2 regions of the Gilliamella sp. Gris1-4 genome follow, and region 1 is predicted to be linked to the other one. Evidence: riboswitches for the same ligand, from Rfam matches in the RefSeq annotation. Region 1 holds a riboswitch; the other holds the start of a gene.

Evidence for each region. A riboswitch is a leader RNA that binds a small molecule or an ion and turns the genes downstream of it on or off. The one in region 1 is predicted to bind preQ1.
Region 2: it holds a riboswitch for preQ1, as region 1 does, so the genes downstream of both, queD (6-carboxytetrahydropterin synthase QueD) here and queF (preQ(1) synthase) in region 1, are expected to answer to the same signal.

Annotation. Positions count from the first base shown of each region.
Region 1 covers NZ_LZHA01000081.1:19,227-28,726, reverse strand. Annotated here, with positions in the region: gene A9G31_RS10020 (hypothetical protein) at 1-598, opposite strand, end outside; gene A9G31_RS10015 (thiamine diphosphokinase) at 683-1,303, opposite strand; gene rimI (ribosomal protein S18-alanine N-acetyltransferase) at 1,339-1,800, opposite strand; gene A9G31_RS10005 (DNA polymerase III subunit psi) at 1,769-2,176, opposite strand; gene rsmC (16S rRNA (guanine(1207)-N(2))-methyltransferase RsmC) at 2,271-3,305, shown strand; gene A9G31_RS09995 (hypothetical protein) at 3,420-3,818, opposite strand; gene A9G31_RS09990 (hypothetical protein) at 3,890-4,228, opposite strand; gene hemN (oxygen-independent coproporphyrinogen III oxidase) at 4,428-5,798, opposite strand; gene yihI (Der GTPase-activating protein YihI) at 6,125-6,625, opposite strand; gene coaA (type I pantothenate kinase) at 6,796-7,731, shown strand; gene A9G31_RS09970 (DUF1090 domain-containing protein) at 7,749-8,180, shown strand; PreQ1 riboswitch class I at 8,340-8,384, shown strand; gene queF (preQ(1) synthase) at 8,388-8,861, shown strand; gene queC (7-cyano-7-deazaguanine synthase QueC) at 8,889-9,500, shown strand, end outside.
Region 2 covers NZ_LZHA01000004.1:3,890-13,389, forward strand. Annotated here, with positions in the region: gene clpB (ATP-dependent chaperone ClpB) at 1-1,041, opposite strand, end outside; PreQ1 riboswitch class I at 1,327-1,372, shown strand; gene queD (6-carboxytetrahydropterin synthase QueD) at 1,376-1,798, shown strand; gene A9G31_RS00220 (7-carboxy-7-deazaguanine synthase QueE) at 1,801-2,415, shown strand; gene pgeF (peptidoglycan editing factor PgeF) at 2,452-3,222, opposite strand; gene rluD (23S rRNA pseudouridine(1911/1915/1917) synthase RluD) at 3,228-4,202, opposite strand; partial or broken gene bamD (outer membrane protein assembly factor BamD) at 4,295-5,017, shown strand; gene leuS (leucine--tRNA ligase) at 5,363-7,945, shown strand; gene lptE (LPS assembly lipoprotein LptE) at 7,981-8,475, shown strand; gene holA (DNA polymerase III subunit delta) at 8,483-9,487, shown strand; gene nadD (nicotinate-nucleotide adenylyltransferase) at 9,481-9,500, shown strand, end outside.

The sequences.
Region 1 (9,500 bases):
CGCCTTGAATAGAACAAAAAATACTGCTTTGATTATTCTCAATAGGTTCTAAATAAATCGCTTTGTTTATTGTACCAAACCTTGGAATAACACCGTCAATAGCATAAATATCATCTTCCCATGCTGAAGGTTTTGCTTTGCGATCATAAATTTTAGCGTTTGCAATATAAATATTAGTGTTGTATAGCGACCAGTTAATATTATTTAAAGAATTTATAATTTCATCTTCTTTATTATCAAAAATAAATCCCCAGTAAAAAAACTGACCAGATAAAGCCGTTGGGATATAAATATTTTGGTAACCAATCACTTTTAAGTTGTGATACATAAATGGTTTTTTAAACATAACTTTATTGTTGCCGGATTGTTGAGTAGATTCGACAGGAATATAGGTTACATTATCTGGAGTTTTCGTTAAATCAACGTATTGACTCATTACTTGTTCATGTTCAGATAATTGTTCAAAAAACCGACTATTGCATTGAAGAAATGTATCGATCACTTTATCAGTTTTGTTTTGTTCATTATTGTCTTGTGCAAAAGATATACAAGAAAAAAATGAAAAACAAACAAGGGCTGATATTTTTTTTAAAAGCATGTAAATTTCCTTTGACTGATAATTATACTTATTTTTGTAAAGTCATTGTAAGGTAATGTAAACTTACATGTCAATTAAGATTCTTTAATTTTTGACAAAAACCATTAAATCACCATTTTTAAAAGATATTTTAACTAAGTCACTAATTGCCTTGTTTCTTAAACTAACAAATTCTCCAAGCGACAATGTGGCATCAATTAAGGGGTATTGAAAGCCAGTAATGGTTACACCGGTTACTTTTGAAAGTGGCATTAGTGAAATAATATGATCTTTTATATTGGTTATTTCTTGATGCTGTTTGGCAAAAAAGAAATGGCAATAATTATCATAAAAAGTGATTTGATACTGATGATAGTATTTCATTGCAACAGAAATATTTCCCAAAAAGTGATCGCTAGCATGGCCACTAGCTCCATAAACATCAAATGCTTTCACCCCTTTACTTGCTAAAAACAAAATTGCTTTTTCAAAATCGGTTTTATTTTGGTCGGGTGTGTGAATAATTTGAGTTTTAGATGGAATTGCTTTGTTAGGATTATAACTATCTAAATCGCCAATAATGAAGTTTGGTTCGATTGACAAGGTCGACAGATAATTATGGTAAGCCCCATCTGTGCAAGCAATATAAGTATACTTATCTAAATGTTGAAAGTCGCGTTGTGGTGGCTCGCCATTAATAAAGAGTAAAGCTCTATTTTGTGACATTACACTTTTTTCCTTTTGCTAATTTTAACGGTAAATCATAAAGCTAAAGTATATGCCATGATAATAGCGTCTTCTTGTTTACCATTAGTTGTTGGGTAATAATTTTTTCTAATCGTTATTTGGTTAAATCCTAGTGTGTGATATAGCTTAATTGCTGGCGTATTTGATTGTCTGACTTCAAGCCAAAGTGTTGAGATTGGGCAGGGTGATTTTATCGTAATTAACGCATCTATCAAATGGTTGAGCAGCTCTCTTGCTAGTCCTTGCTTTCTAAAATCGGGATGTATTGCAATGTTAAATAAATTTGCTTCATCTGCTACATATTGACAAATACAAAATCCAACCATTTGATTATTAATCGTTATTTTAAAATTGAGATAACGCTCACCTTGGTTTGAAAAGAATGTCTGTTTTGACCAAGGAATAGCATGGCAAATCTGTTCTAATTCAAAAGCTTCTATTAAATCATGTTCGGTCAGGGTGGAAATGGTTTTCATATTGACATAATTTTTGCCATAGTTGGCGTTTTTGTTGTGGTGTTTTTGCAAGCTGATCTAGACTGGTTGTTTGAATAGTTAATGGGTTAACCCATGACTCATCCAAGGTAATATCAATAAACCAAATTACTGTTTTAATTTCATCAGCAGGAATAATTAATTGTTGTGGCGTTAAAAACAATACTTGTTCTTCAGTTAGATGGATAGCATTTAAAATATCATAATAGATTTTTTGTGTTGGTTTTTGTTCTGCAACCACAATCAACCTAATGTCTTCACTTATTTGTGTTGCTATTTCACCTTTGAAAACATTGGCATTCCTCAAAACGTATTGAGTTATATTGCACTGTTTTAGGTACCAATCTTGTTGTGTCATTATTGACTTACTGTTTTTTATTAGAGATTAAAGATAGTTAATTGTATAATCAATGCATCAATTTATAAAGGTTTTTCATTGAGGAAATATGGCAATATCTGCTTTTACTCCAGCAAGTCAAGTACTTGAGCGTCACCAAACATTTTTTAACGATAAAAATGTGTTGATAGCTGGTGATATTCAGGATAGTTATCCATCTATTATGTCGGCAAATCAAGTTAAGATTCATTGCACACAATTTCATACTTATTTACGTCTAAAAACTAGTGCACGAGGCAATCACACCTATTTTTCATTATTGCCTGAAGCGGATTTTTACGTTGGAATGAATACGTTGATTTACTATTGGCCAAAAACTAAAAGTGAAGCACAATTCCAGCTTTCTTATTTATTGCATAATATGCCAAAAGGTAGTGATATTTTTATTATTGGTGAAAATAGAACCGGTGTAAAAAGTGCGGAAACTTTATTGAGTGATTTTGGTACAATTCAAAAAATCGATAGTGCAAGGCGCTGTGGCTTATATCATTTTCAGGCGGATAGCCGTTTAGCTTTTGATCTTGATGAATGGTGGTTAAGTTATCATTTAACTATTGAAAATCAGAATATTGAAATCAAAAGTTTACCCGGTGTTTTTAGCCAAAAAGGGTTAGATGCTGGCAGTGAACTACTGTTAAATGCATTGATGGATCATACTGATATCATTAAAGGTAATGTATTAGATGTGGGATGTGGTTCGGGCATCTTATCCACGGTACTAGGGAAATTATACCCTGATATAGCACTAACGTTATCTGATGTAAGCAGTGCAGCAATTGAATCAAGTAAAGCCACGTTAAACCGTAATCATGTTAATGCCACAGTTGTAGCGAGTGACGTTTTTTCAAATCTAAATGATAAATATCACCTTATTGTTTCGAATCCACCTTTTCATGATGGTAAACAGACTGATTACACTGCCGTCAATACGTTAATCAAAGAAGCAAAAAAACACCTAAAATTAAATGGTTATTTGTGCATTGTGGCAAATTCATTTTTACCGTATCAAACCATTTTAGATGAAACATTCAAAAGCGTTGAAGTGATTGCACAAACGACAAAATTTAAGGTTTATCTAGCAAGCCATTAATAAGTGTAGTTTGTTTATTTTGTTTAAAAAAATAGGGCGATGTTATCGCCCTATGTATAAAATTTAACTATTTAAAAACAAACTGATTTCACTATTCTTGATATCATATCTGGATTAAGAGAGAGCTTCTTTTAATGCCTGCATTTCATTATAAGTAAAATCACAGCGCATAAATTCTTGGTCAAGAAGAATAGGAACGGAGTTGCTTTCTCCAACTACGGCCAACACATTACATTTATTTCTAATCTTATCACCTATAATGATTGGTCCTCCGTTTGAGTCTTTATTAAAATTGGCTGCATATTTAGCATTTATTCCTTGTGTATTGCTTGCACGATATAAGGCAGTTATTATTTTACCATAAGAGACTAATTTAACTGGTACAATAACAGGTGTTAATTTTTGCCCGTTAATTTCATTGATAACTTTTATCATTTTATGTGTTCTTAAGAAACATCCTAAACTCATCCATGTAACCAACAACAATAAAAGAATAAGAACAGTAGTAGTCAAAAATACAGTCCGCATATTATCAATAGCTAAATTGATTGTTATTAGTGATGGATCATCGGCTGAAGCGACAGTTACAACTTGATAATTTCCTTTTTTCCCCCAATGAAAGTATAATCACGCTTAATAACTTGTCCTGTATCAGTGGTAATTTTTACTGAACAGTTATCAACCATACGTCTTGCACGACATGTTCCTTCTACATCATAGTCAACCACAACTGGATTCTGTGATATTTTATAATCATCAATTAATCCAGGATAATTTCTTATGGCCATAAATAAAGCTAACGCAAAGAGAAGTATTGCTGCAAGTAATCTTCTTATTTGATGTAATGAGCTTTCTTGCTTTAACTTCATGACTTTTAAAGGGCGAGTTGGAAATACTTCTACTAATTTATTCATCAATGCCATTTTATCAATATACTCCTTATTAAAAATAAAAATTTCATGTCTAAAGGCTAAAATTGTGAATTTAAAAGCTAACCTTTAATCACAATAAAACAAATAATTTATTTGTTATTTTTTATTAAATTAGACTAAATATTAACATAATATTTACTTTGTAGGAATTACTCATATTGTTTACAGCAATTTGACAAACGACTTCAAATTAAATAACCCTAGAAAACTGCTGCTGCCTTGCCATTTTTCGCATATAAATATCAAAGCACATACAAATATTGCGTATCAATAAATGTCCTTTAGGTTGGACTTCGATTATATTGTTATTGATTGTCACTAATCCATCTTTTTGCAATGGCGCCAGTAATTTTAAATCTTCAGCAAAATAATCATCAAATTGAATTTGGTATTGTTGTTCAATAACATTTTTATCTAAATGAAAATGGCAGATAAGCTGTTTTATCACATCACGACGAATTTTATCGTCACGGTTTAAAGTGAATCCTTTCCATAATCCATGCCCTTTTTGCTCAACTTGGGTTTGATAGATTTTTAGATCTTTCTGATTTTGCGCATAACTATCACCTAACATACTAATGGCCGACACACCAAGTCCAAGTAAATCAGTATCACCTTGAGTTGTATACCCCTGAAAATTACGATGCAATTTATTTTCTTGTTGAGCAATAGCTAAATCATCATAAGGCTTAGCAAAATGGTCCATGCCGATAAATTGATAACCAGATTCAGTTAACTTTTTAATACTTGTTTGTAGGATCTGTAATTTTTGATTGGCATTAGGCAAATCATCATCTTTAATTTTTCGTTGGGCAGCAAAACGGCTTGGTAAGTGGGCATAATTAAAAACACTTAAACGATCGGGAGAAATCTCAATCACTTTATTAAGCGTTTCGGCAAAACTTTCAATGGTTTGTTTTGGTAGGCCATAAATTAAATCTAAACTAATTGAGTGAAAATTATTTTTACGTGCTTGATTAATAAGAGACCGTATTAATTTTTCATCTTGTTCACGATTAATTAGGCTTTGGATTTCGTGATTAAAATCTTGAATTCCCATACTTAACCTATTAAAACCAACACTTGCTAAATGGTCAATTGTTTGCGGTGTAATTTCACGCGGATCAATTTCGATGGATAGTTCGGCATTAGCAACAAAATTAAAATGCTTTTTTAACGAGCTAATCAATCGAGTAATTTCGGCATCGTTTAAAAAAGTCGGTGTACCCCCCCCCCAGTGCATTTGTGTTACCGTGCGATGTTTAAATAATTTTGCACGTTCAGCAATTTCAATATCTAAAATATCAAGGTATTTGGTAACTTTTTGTGTTTGGCGAGTAATAAGTTTATTACAACCACAGAAATAACAAAGCTTATGACAAAATGGAATATGCACATAAAGCGACAGTGGTTTTGTGGGATAACGAGTTGCCGCCGATAAAAATTCCTGCTCGTTAAATTTTTCGTTAAATTCAAGTGCAGTAGGGTAAGAGGTATATCTTGGGCCAGAATAATTATATTTTTCAATTAACGCTTGATCCCATAATTGCGTATCAGTCATGCTTTTTACTTCCACTTATGTCTATCTTTAGTATTGTTATTGTTATGAATTTTTACTATTGTTTTTTGTTGGTTCTTGATTTTGGTTTTAATTTTGATTCGATTAGTTTTATTTAAATATAACAATGTGCAAATCAACAACCCAAAATATAAACTTAACATAATTAATATTGGCACTATGATTTGCTCACTGTTAATTATTAATTGACTGAATAAAAATAATGGATTCTAAGTTTAAATTATCAGTAGGAATATAATCCAATAGATTATATTCCTACTGATATCAAGACACATGCTATCACGATTGCCGATTATATTTTACTATCATTAGTTTCGTTTTAATAAACTAACAATATCTTCTTTCTTTTCGTCTAATTCTTCAAAATCATCAAAGTCGTCATCAGTATAACCAAGCTCTTGCATCAGTTCATCGATACGATTCAATTTGCTATCAAGATAAATTTGTTGATCTTTAGTGAGTTTGACATTTTGCTCGACTAGATCAAGTAACATATCTAATTTTGGATCGTTTTCTAACTGTTCTAATTCTTGTTGTGGCGATAAAATCGTTTTAATTGGTTTAGATTGTTTAACAGGTTTTTCTATATTGTTAGAATCTTCAATAATTAAAGAAATAGGTTTTTTGCTACCCACTCTTGGATCTTTGGTTGTTTTTGTCGAATTTTTATTTTTATTATTATCTAGCTTATTAAAGCGAGATCCACTTGGTAAACCTTTGTGTTTGCGTTTACGTTTCAGTTCCCGAGATTCTTCATTAATCTCTTGACGGCTTTTTTTAGCTTTCTGTTTTGATTTATTTTTTAACATAAAATCTCTGTCTAATATTAGGGTTAATCATTTTACAAACGTATTTTATCAGTAAGTCCAAAATATAGCTATGATGAAGACGTCAGGCTAATTTAAGATTGTAAAAAAAGAAATTTATGTATAATCTGAGCCAAATAAATTTGTTAGACCGAATTAGAGAACAATATAAAATGAAAAATCACTTAAGCCCTTATCTGAAATTTAATCGTCAAGAATGGGCTAGCTTACGTAATACTGTACCAATGACTTTAACAGCAGATGAATTAGTTTCGTTACAAGGTATTAATGAAGATTTATCCATGGATGAAGTGAGTGAAATTTATTTACCTTTATCTAGATTACTTAATTATTACATCAGCAATAATTTTAATCGGCAAGCTGTCTTATCTAAATTCTTAGGTAAAAGTCAAAAGACACCTTACATTATTGGCATTGCAGGCAGTGTTGCTGTAGGTAAAAGTACTACCGCCAGAGTGCTACAAGCACTATTAACCCGTAGGCCTGAACATCGCAAAGTAGCTTTGGTAACAACCGATGGTTTTTTATATCCAAATAGATGCCTTGAAGAACGTGGAATAATGAATAAAAAAGGGTTTCCTCAGTCTTACGATATAAAAAAATTGCTTAATTTTGTTGCTGATATAAAATCAGGACAGGCACAAGTTAAAGCACCAGTTTATTCTCATTTAGTTTATGATATTGTCGAAGATGAAGAAATCGTTATTGATAGTCCTGACATTTTGATTCTTGAAGGTTTGAATGTACTGCAAAGTACACTGAATTATCCACAAGCGAATAACCGAGTTTTTGTTTCGGATTATGTCGATTTTTCAATTTATGTTGATGCTGATATGTCATTATTACATGATTGGTATGTAAATCGGTTTTTAAAATTTAGGGAGGGTGCATTTAGCGATCCTAACTCTTATTTTAATCACTACTCAAAACTTCCAGAACATGAAGCTACAAATATTGCTAACCGTATTTGGCGAGAAATTAATGAATTAAATTTAGTTGAAAATATTTTACCTACAAAAGAACGAGCGAACCTTATTCTAACTAAAGGTAAAGATCATAAAGTCAATTGTGTTCAATTAAGAAAATAAACTTAAGGAAAATTTATATGAAATCAGTAAGTTGGTTATTCTGTAAATTAAGTATTATTACTTTGGCTATTTCATTTTCATTTGGTGCTTATGCCTCAAATGGCCAATCAGAGGGACTAACGTGTGAAAGCAAAAAACAGTCCATTGAAAAACAGATTGATTATGCTAAAAAAAATAATAATTCTCATCAAATCCAAGGGCTTGAAAAAGCATTACGCGAAGTAAATGAGCATTGTTCAAATGATGATTTAGAAGCCAAATACAAAAAAAAGATTAATGAAAAATCAAATAAAGTGGCTGAAAGGACTAAAGAATTAGAACAAGCAAGAGCAAAAGGTAATAAACAGAAAATTATCAAACAACAAACAAAATTATCTGATGCCAAAATGGAACTTGATGAAGCTAAAACTAAATTATCTGATTTTTATAAAGAATTGGGATCAAAGTAAGCTATAATAATTAGACTATTTTCCAGTTTTCTTACTTTCTAACAACATTTTTATCATTAACACCATCGATGGCTATTGTTGATGGTGTTAGTTTTATATTTTGTATAACCATCTTGCTATACTAGACTTTTTTAAGCAAAAAGAGTATGGTGTGCGCCTTGTTACGTGGTTCGTGAACCTCCCACGCTAAAAAACTAAGGAAAAATAATGAGTAAAATTACACTACTAGGCGATCAGTCTGTTCGCTATCCAACAACCTATTGTCCTGAAATACTCGAAACGTTCGATAATAAACATCCGAATAACGATTATTTTGTTAAATTTAATTGCCCAGAATTTACTAGTCTTTGTCCTATCACAGGGCAACCTGATTTTGCGACAATTTATATTTCGTACGTGCCCAATATTAAAATGGTCGAAAGTAAATCGTTAAAACTTTATCTGTTCAGCTTTCGTAATCATGGCGATTACCATGAAGATTGCATTAATATCATTATGAAAGATCTGATTAAATTAATGGATCCTAAATATATCGAAGTCTGGGGAAAATTCACTCCGCGAGGTGGCATTTCGATTGATCCTTATGCCAATTATGGCAAATCGGATACTCATTGGGAACAAGTTGCGGCTAATCGATTAGCCAATCACGACATGTATCCAGAAAAAGTGGATAATCGCTAATCTAATCTATCCAAACAGGAACAGTTAATGCAAACTCGTAAAGCACTAGTTATATTTTCTGGTGGGCAAGACTCAACCACTTGCTTACTGCAAGCCATTGCTGATTATGGACGTGAAAACGTTCAGGCAATCAGTTTTCACTATGGTCAACGTCACGCAATAGAGCTTGAAAAAGCTAAATGGATTGCTGATGATCTTGGTATTAAACAAACCGTCATTGATACTTCAGTTATCAAACAAACTACAAATAATGCGTTGATTGATGACGCTCAAGAAATTAAAGCCGCTCAAGATGGCGATTACCCCAATACCTTCGTTGATGGGCGTAATATGCTTTTTTTACTTTTGGCTGGCTGTCATGCTAAGCAACAAGGAATTTCTGACATTATTATTGGAGTTTGTGAAACCGATTTTAGTGGTTATCCAGATTGCCGTGATGTCTTTATTAAATCAATGAATGTATCAATGAATTTAGCCATGGACTATGCGTTTAATCTCATCACGCCACTGATGTATTTGACTAAAGCGCAAACGTGGGAAATGGCTGATAAACTAGGTTATCTTGATTATGTTCAAAAACATACCCACACCTGTTATTACGGTGTTGAAGGGGGATGTGGTAAGTGTCCAAGTTGTTTA
Region 2 (9,500 bases), on a different contig from region 1:
GATAGTATCTTCAACTGTTGGTTCGGCAACATAGACTTTTTGGAAACGACGCTCTAACGCCGGATCTTTTTCAATATATTGACGGTATTCATCAAGCGTTGTTGCTCCCACGCAGTGTAATTCACCACGAGCTAATGCGGGTTTTAACATATTACCAGCATCCATTGCTCCATCGCTTTTTCCTGCGCCAACCATGGTATGGATTTCGTCAATAAATAATATAATGCGACCTTCTTCTTTTGCTAAGTCTTTAAGCACGGCTTTTAGGCGTTCTTCAAATTCCCCTCGATATTTGGCACCAGCAATTAATGCCCCCATGTCTAATGATAAAACGCGTTTATTTCGTAATCCTTCAGGGACTTCACGGTTAACAATGCGTTGTGCTAATCCTTCTACAATAGCAGTTTTCCCTACACCTGGTTCCCCAATTAATACTGGATTATTTTTAGTACGACGTTGTAATACCTGAATAGTTCGACGAATTTCTTCATCACGACCAATAACAGGATCAAGTTTACCTTGTTCTGCTCGTTGAGTTAAATCAATGGTGTATTTTTTAAGTGCACCGCGTTGATCTTCTGCATTAGGATCGTTCACGTTATCGCTACCTCTTACTTGATTAACTGCTTGGCTAAATTTATCTTTATTAACACCTGATCTTTTAAGAAGATCACCTAAACTGCCCTTATCTTCTAAAGCGGCTAATATAAAGAGTTCTGATGAAATATAGCTATCACCGTTCTTTTGGGATAATTTATCGCAAAGATTTAATACTCGAACAAAATCTTGCGATGGAATAACATCTCCACCCACACCTTGAACTTGGGGTAATCGGTCAATAGCTTGAGCTAATTCTTGTTGTAAATTAACAATATTTGCACCTGCTGCAATCAATAAAGGCATTACACTACTCCCTTCTTGATTAAGCATGGCTGATAGGACATGCACAGGCTCTATATATTGATTGTCTTTACCTAATGCCATTGACTGCGCATCAGCTAAAGCTTGTTGAAACTTATTTGTTAGTTTATCTAACCTCATAGTGTTTATCTCCTGAGCAATAAATTTGGATTAAACGCTTAACACATTTAATCCATTTGCATGTGATCTAAATGAGTGTTGCAACCTAAATTTCAAGAGCAAAGTTAAAATATTTTTTACAAAATTTATACAACAAAATTATCAAGTATGTAAGAATTAATTGACATAAAAATAAAGCTGTTTGCAATTCAAGCAATTACATCTAAATTTCGTTTTAAGATATGCTGGTAAGATGACAAATTCACTTTTATCCCTTATATTGTTACCTTTATTTTGTTAGGTTCGCTAACCGTGGTTCGTAACCCATCCCACGAAAAAAAACTAGGAATATAAAATGTTCAAAATAGCCAAAGAGTTTCAATTTGATGCTTGTCACATGCTAGATGGGCACAATAAAAAGTGTCATAATCTGCACGGCCACACTTATCGCCTATTAGTTGAAATTAGCGGAGAGCTTATTGATAACGGCTCAAGCCAAGATATGGTGATGGATTATGCCGATTTAAAGCTAATAGTTAAACAACATATTGTCGATCCGTTAGATCACGCCTATCTTTACAATCAACATAACCCTAATGAGTGCCGTATCGCGTCGTTACTACAAGAAATAGATCGTAAAATTTTTGCCTTTCCATGTAGAACCACCGCAGAAGGAATGAGTAAATTTATTTTTGATTGCTTATCGCAATATTTGCCTGTTTCGATGATCAAACTATGGGAAACGCCAACTTCATATTGTGAATATCATCGGAGTTAATGATGATTGAATTTCGTATTGTTGAAATCTTCGAATCCTTACAAGGCGAAGGTTATAATACTGGCATGCCTGCCGTTTTTATTCGTTTTGCAGGATGCAATTTAAATTGCGCCTGGTGTGACACTAATTTTCGCAAATTTACTCGATTCACGTTAGATGCTTTAATGACTAAAGTGAGCAAATATAAAAGCAAAAATATTATTATTACAGGTGGCGAACCTACAATGGTTAAAGCGTTACCTGAATTGCTTTTGCTACTTAAAAAAGCGGGTTATTTTATCGCCATTGAAAGCAACGGTCTTGGTAAAGTCGACCCGCTTATTGATTATATTGCGCTAAGCCCTAAATTTTGTTATCAGTCACGCTATCAAAAAATAGTACAACCAATAGCAAATGAAGTACGCATAGTAGCCGAAAATCACTGCGATTTTATTCCTTTTTGCCAATATATCGAAACTCATATTCAAGCCAAACGCTATTATCTATCTCCTTGTGAAAAAGATGGTGCATTTAATATGTTTGAAACGATAGAGTTGTTAGGAAAAATCAACCAAAATCGACTGAATAATAAATGGCTTTTGAGTGTGCAAAGCCATAAATTTGCAGATATTGAATAATATACAGTTATTGGCTAATTTAATATTTTTTGTAATTTATTCAAACCAGATCATTGATGCCATTCTGCCTGTTTTATTTTCACGTCGATAAGAGAAGAATTCATCTTGTTCAGTACAAGTACAATAATCACCACCAAAAATTTGCGTTACTCCTACTGCTTGTAAGCGTTGTTTAGCAATTAGATATAAGTCAGCTAGGTATTTTTGTTCAGTGGGGTTGATCAATTTAAATGCTTCTTGTGCTTTTGGATCGACTTTTTCAAATTGTTGTTTGACTTCAATACCTACCTCAAATTTTTTGACACTAATGGCTGGTCCCATCCAAGCAATGATGTTTGATGGCGAGCTTGAGAATTTTTTGATTGTTTTTTCTAATATACCATTACATAATCCTCTCCAACCGGCATGGGCAGCTGCAACTTCGTCGCCCTTTGTTGTACAAAAAAGTACAGGCATACAATCTGCGGTTAACACCACGCTAACTTGCTTAGGTCGATTGGTATATGATGCATCAGCTTCAAAAGTTTGATAAGAATCGACGTTACCTGTTGGAGGTTGTAAAGCAATTTGCGATATATCAAGCACTGTTGTGCTGTGAGTTTGTGTCAACCAATACGGTTCGCTTGGTATTTGTTCGGCTTGAATAATTCTTCGGCGGTTTTCAGCAATATGTTCTGAATTATCACCAGTTCGATTTCCCATATTTAAACTTGCAAATGGCGCTAAACTAACGCCACCAGTCCTTGTTGTAGTAAAAGCATGAATATTTTTAGGAGCTGCCCAATATGGGTAAATCGATTTAATCATATTCATCACCAATCTAGTTCATCTTTATGCTGTTCGGTATCTTCTTGTAAAGCTTGTATTAACTTTTGCATATCTTCAGGAATAGGAGCATGCCATTCCATTTGTTCACCTGTTATAGGATGATATAATCGCAACATGGTAGCGTGTAATGCTTGGCGATTAAAATCACGTAAGGTTTGAATAAAGGATTCACTAGCCCCTTTAGGCGGTCTTGGTCTTCCACCGTAAAGAGGGTCACCAATTAGTGGGTGAGCAATATGTGCCATGTGCACGCGGATTTGGTGAGTTCGCCCTGTTTCTAAGCGCAATCGTAAACGTGTATGTAGGCGATACTTTTCCATCACTCTATAATGCGTAACCGATGGTTTACCCGTTGGGAATACAGCCATATGAGTGCGTTTGGTTGGGTGACGCGTGATAGGCTGATCAACGGTTCCTCCTGCGGTAATAATCCCCATGACTACAGCTTCATATTCGCGTGTAATTTCGCGTAGTTGAAGTGATTCGACCAAATGTGTTTGCGCCATAATAGTTTTAGCTACAACCATTAGCCCTGTTGTATCTTTATCTAGACGATGCACAATACCTGCGCGTGGCACACGTGCTATCTCAGGGAAATAATGCAATAAGGCATTTAATACCGTGCCATCAGGATTACCAGCACCAGGATGCACAACTAAATCACGAGGTTTGTTAATCACTAAAATGTCATCATCCTCGTAAACAATATCAAGCTTTATATCTTCTGGTTGGTGATAAGTTTCTTGTTCAATTTCGGCATTGATAGTTATGATCTCACCACCGAGCACTTTTTCTTTCGGTTTATTAACGATAACATTGTTGACGGTAACTTTATTATTAATAATCCAATCTTTTATCCTTGAGCGTGAATAATCAGGAAAAAGCTCGGATAATGCTTGATCTAAACGCATTCCTAGTTGACTTTGTTTAATTTCGGTTGATAATTTTAACTCGTGCATGTGTAATTTATCTATTTTAAGCTGTTATGTTTTAGAGTATTATATACTAATCATTGCCTTTAATGTTTAATTATATTTGGATCAAAAACTGAATGAAATTGCGTTTACACTCTTTGTTAGCTATCGCTTTAAGTGGCATACTAATTGGCTGTACTTCTTCCAAGCCCGATGTTGAAAATGTACCCGAGATTGAGCTACATAATAAAGCGAAATCTGAGCTTGAAAATGGTAATATTAAATCCAGTATTACTGTATTAGAGTCCTTGGACAAAAATTATCCTTTTGGTCCTTATTCTCAACAAGTTCAACTTGATTTGATTTACGCTTACTATAAATCAGCTGACTTACCGTTAGCAATTGCGTCAATTGACCGTTTTCTGAAATTGAATCCAACGCATCCAAATATTGATTGGGTTATTTATATGCGTGGCATTTCAAATATGGCACAAGATGACAATATGATCCAAGGTTGGTTTAATGTTGATCGTTCAGATCGCGACCCCGATTATGCTTCAGCTGCATTTAAGGATTTTTCTTATTTATTGTCTAGTTTTCCAAACAGTCAATATGCAGCCGATGCGCAAAAACGCCTTGTATTTTTGAAAAATAGATTGGCTCGCTATCAGTTAAAAGTCGCACAATTCTATACAAAACGCGGTGCCTATGTAGCTGTGATTAATCGCGTAACAGAAATGTTAATTATGTTCCCAGATACCGATTCAACGAAAGAAGCATTGCTTTTAATGCGTAATGCTTATAATGAATTAGGCTTAGTTGATGAAACCCAAAAAGTTGATCAACTAATTCAAGCAAATCTTGAAAACATGCCTAAAGAAGAACAACGCTCGTTCTTATCGCGCATTACCAGCGTCTTTAATGGTGGTTAGGCTGTTTTATAATTAAGATACCTACCTTTCTTTAATTGCTATTTAATCACACTTAAATAGCAATTAATTTAACTTGTTGTTTACCTTTCACCTTAACCTATTAAAGTTTTGTCATTTATTAAATATCAGCAATAAAATATGCTTAATAACTTAGAATTTATCATAACAAGAAATCAATATCTTACTTCATATATCGTTTGTAAAACGAATCAATAACCAATACAATTAGCAACATATTTTTATTAGCAATAATAGATAGGACATTAACTCGTCATGCAAGAACAATATCGCCCAGATGAAATAGAAGCCATAGTACAAAAACATTGGCAAGAAAATAAAACCTTTCACGTTACTGAAGATTCATCAAAAGAAAAATATTACTGCTTATCGATGCTACCTTACCCTTCTGGGCGTTTGCATCTTGGTCATGTTCGTAACTACACCATTGGTGATACCATTTCACGTTACCAACGTTTAAATGGTAAAAATGTACTACAGCCAATCGGTTGGGATGCGTTTGGTTTGCCTGCTGAAGGTGCTGCAGTTAAAAACAATACTGCACCTGCAAAATGGACCTATGAAAATATTGCTTATATGAAAAAGCAATTACAACTTTTAGGATTTGGTTATGATTGGGATCGTGAAGTTACTACTTGTCGTCCTGAATATTATAAATGGGAACAATGGTTTTTTACTAAGTTATATGAAAAAGGCTTAGTTTATAAAAAAACATCGGCAGTTAACTGGTGCCCTAATGATCAGACCGTACTTGCTAATGAGCAAGTGGTTGAAGGTTGTTGTTGGCGTTGTAGTACCCCTGTTGAGCGCAAAGAAATCCCACAATGGTTTATTAAAATCACCGAATATGCCGAAGAACTACTTAATGATTTGGATACGCTTGAAAGTTGGCCAGAACAAGTTAAAACCATGCAACGTAACTGGATTGGTCGTTCTGAAGGTGTTGAGTTTGATTTTGCTGTTGAAAATTATGCAGATAAGTTACGCGTCTATACAACTCGTCCTGATACATTAATGGGCGTTAGTTTTGTCTCTGTTGCCGCAGAGCACCCTCTTGCACAATTAGCAGCCCAAAACGATCCTAAAATTGCTGAATTTGTTGCTGAATGTAAAAATACCAAAACAGCCGAAGCCGATATGGCAACCATGGAAAAGAAAGGCATTGCAACTGGCTTTTATGCTATCCATCCTTTAACAGGAAAAAAAGTCCCTGTTTGGATTGCTAATTTTGTGTTAATTGAATATGGTACAGGTGCAGTGATGGCTGTGCCTGGGCACGATGAACGTGATTATGAATTTGCTTCAAAATATAACTTACCAATTAATCCTGTTATTTTAACTCAAGACGGTAACGCACCAGATCTTTCTGAAAAAGCATATACTGAGCATGGCAAGTTATTTAATTCAGGCGAATTTGATGGTCTTGATTTTGATCAAGCATTTAATGCTGTTGCTGATAAGTTGATTGCATTAGGTATTGGTAAACGTAAAGTTAATTACCGTTTGCGTGATTGGGGTGTTTCGCGTCAACGTTATTGGGGTGCACCAATCCCAATGGTGACGCTGGAAGATGGTACAACCATACCAACACCAGAAGACCAATTACCAGTTATTTTACCTGAAAATGTTGAAATGAATGGTATTACCAGTCCAATTAAGGCAGATCCTAACTGGGCTAAGACAACCGTTAACGGTCAACCTGCACTACGTGAAACCGATACGTTTGATACCTTTATGGAATCTTCTTGGTATTATGCTCGTTACACTTGTCCAAACTACGACAAAGGTATGTTAGACGAAAAGGCGGCAAACTATTGGTTGCCTGTTGACCAGTATGTTGGTGGTATTGAACATGCCATTATGCATTTACTTTATTTTAGATTTTTCCATAAATTAATGCGTGATTTTGGTTTAGTATCGTCAGATGAACCAGCAAAACGTCTACTTTGCCAAGGTATGGTATTAGCTGATGCATTTTATTATACCAGCCCAACAAATGAACGTATTTGGGTTTCGCCAACTGAAGTCACTATTGAACGTGATGATAAGGGTCGCATTGCTAAAGCTGTCGATAGTCATGGCAATGAGCTAGTTCATGCCGGTATGACCAAAATGTCAAAATCAAAAAATAATGGTATCGATCCGCAAGAAATGGTTGAAAAATATGGTGCTGATACCGTTCGATTGTTTATGATGTTTGCATCACCTGCTGATATGACACTAGAATGGCAAGAATCTGGCGTTGAAGGTGCAAACCGATTTATTAAACGTGTATGGCGTTTAGTTTATGAACATACCCAAAAAGGTGTAGCAGCAAAACTAGACGTTACAGCTCTAGATAGTGAACAAAAATCATTACGTCGTGAATTACATAAAACCATAGCGAAAGTGAGTGATGATATTGGCCGCCGCCAAACATTTAATACTGCTATTGCTGCTGTGATGGAATTTATGAATCGCTTACAAAAAGCACCGCAAGAAACAGAGCAAGATCGCGCTCTAATGAGTGAAGCTTTAAATGCTATTGTTCGATTACTTTACCCAATGATGCCTCATGCTTGTTTTGTTATGTGGCAAGCTTTAGGTCACAACGAATTGATTGATAATACAACTTGGCCCGTTGCTGATCAATCGGCAATGGTTGAGGACGAGAAACTCATTGTTGTACAAATCAATGGCAAAGTCCGCGGTAAATTTATTGTACCTGCCGATGCCGATCAAGATTTTGTTGTATCACAAGCAAAACAAGAGCCTAACATCCAAAAATATTTGAGTGATGTTGCTATCCGTAAAGTGATTTATGTACCGGGTAAATTATTAAATCTTGTTGTTGGTTAATATTGTTTGATAACTAAATTTAGGCGGTTATTGATATGAAAAAATATTTAGCATTAATTATGTTATTAACAATATCCTTAACAGGATGTGGATTTCACTTACAACATGAGACAGAAGTGCCAGAAAGTTTTAAAACGATGTCTTACATAAGTTATGACCCTTATGGAAGATTGTCTCGCAATATTAAAGAATTATTACACGATAATGATGTGACAATAACGAATAATAATGCTTCAGGTCAGGTACCATTGTTAAAAATGGTAAGTGAAAATCTAAGTCGCAATACCATCTCGATTTATCAAGATGGTAAAGCTGCCGAATATCAATTAGTGTTAACGGTTGAAGCACAAGTTATTGTTTCTGGTCAACAGACTTATCCAATAAGCGTACGCGTGTTTAGAACGTTTTTTGATAATCCAGCTGAAGCTTTGGCTAAGACGGTTGAACAAGACTTAATTGAAAACGAAATGTTTAAACAAGCGGCTAAACAAGTCATCCGTAAATTAAAATCGATCCATGCAGTAAATTAACGTTGACATGATTAAAATTAGTGCCGATCAAATTAACAATAAAGTGGGGGCACCCTATTATTTAATTTTAGGTAGTGATCCCTATTTACAGCATTATGTGCAAACTGAGTTACGCAAATCCTTTTTACAAAAAGGATTTGATGAGCAACTTACTTTTGTAATTGATAATCAAACCGATTGGACAGCGATTTATGATAGCTGTCAGGCTATGAATCTATTTTCTGCAAATACTCTGATTTTTCTTGATTTTGGTGAGGGTTCATTAAACGCAGCTATCACTACCAAACTCAATACACTAAGTGAGGTTTTAACCCCTGGTATTGCGCTGGTTATTACACTTAACAAAATTACGAAATCGCAAGAAAACGCTACTTGGTATAAAGCTTTATCGGATAAATTGGTGGTTGTCAATTGCACTACACCCGATACTTTACAGTTGCCACAATGGATCAAAAATCATTTGCAACAACAACAAATCACCATTGAACCAAAAGCAATTGAACTGCTTTGCTATTATTATGAAGGCAATTTACTAGCATTAACACAAATTATTGCACAACTTAAGTTGTTGTATCCTAATCAGAGCATTTCTTATGATGAAGTCGAAAATAATATAAATGATTCGGCAATATTTACACCATATCATTGGACTGATGCGATGATTGCCAATAAAACAAAACGAGCCATTCATATTTTACAACAGTTAAAAATAAATGAATTTGAGCCGTTAATTTTATTGCGGATTGTTCAACGTGAATTGATATTGATGATCAATTTAAAAAAAGGATTGCAACAAAAATCATTAAAACAAGTTTTCGATGAATATAAGGTTTGGCAAAATAAAAGAACGATATATACCAGTTATCTAAACCGTTGCGATATTAATGACCTATTTAATTTATTAGCCAAATTGACAGAGATCGAAATCAGTTTAAAGCATGATAACCAAGCACGAATATGGGACGCAATGTTTAATTTATCGATGCAATTTATGGGATTAGATAAATGTTAACTGCATTATTAGG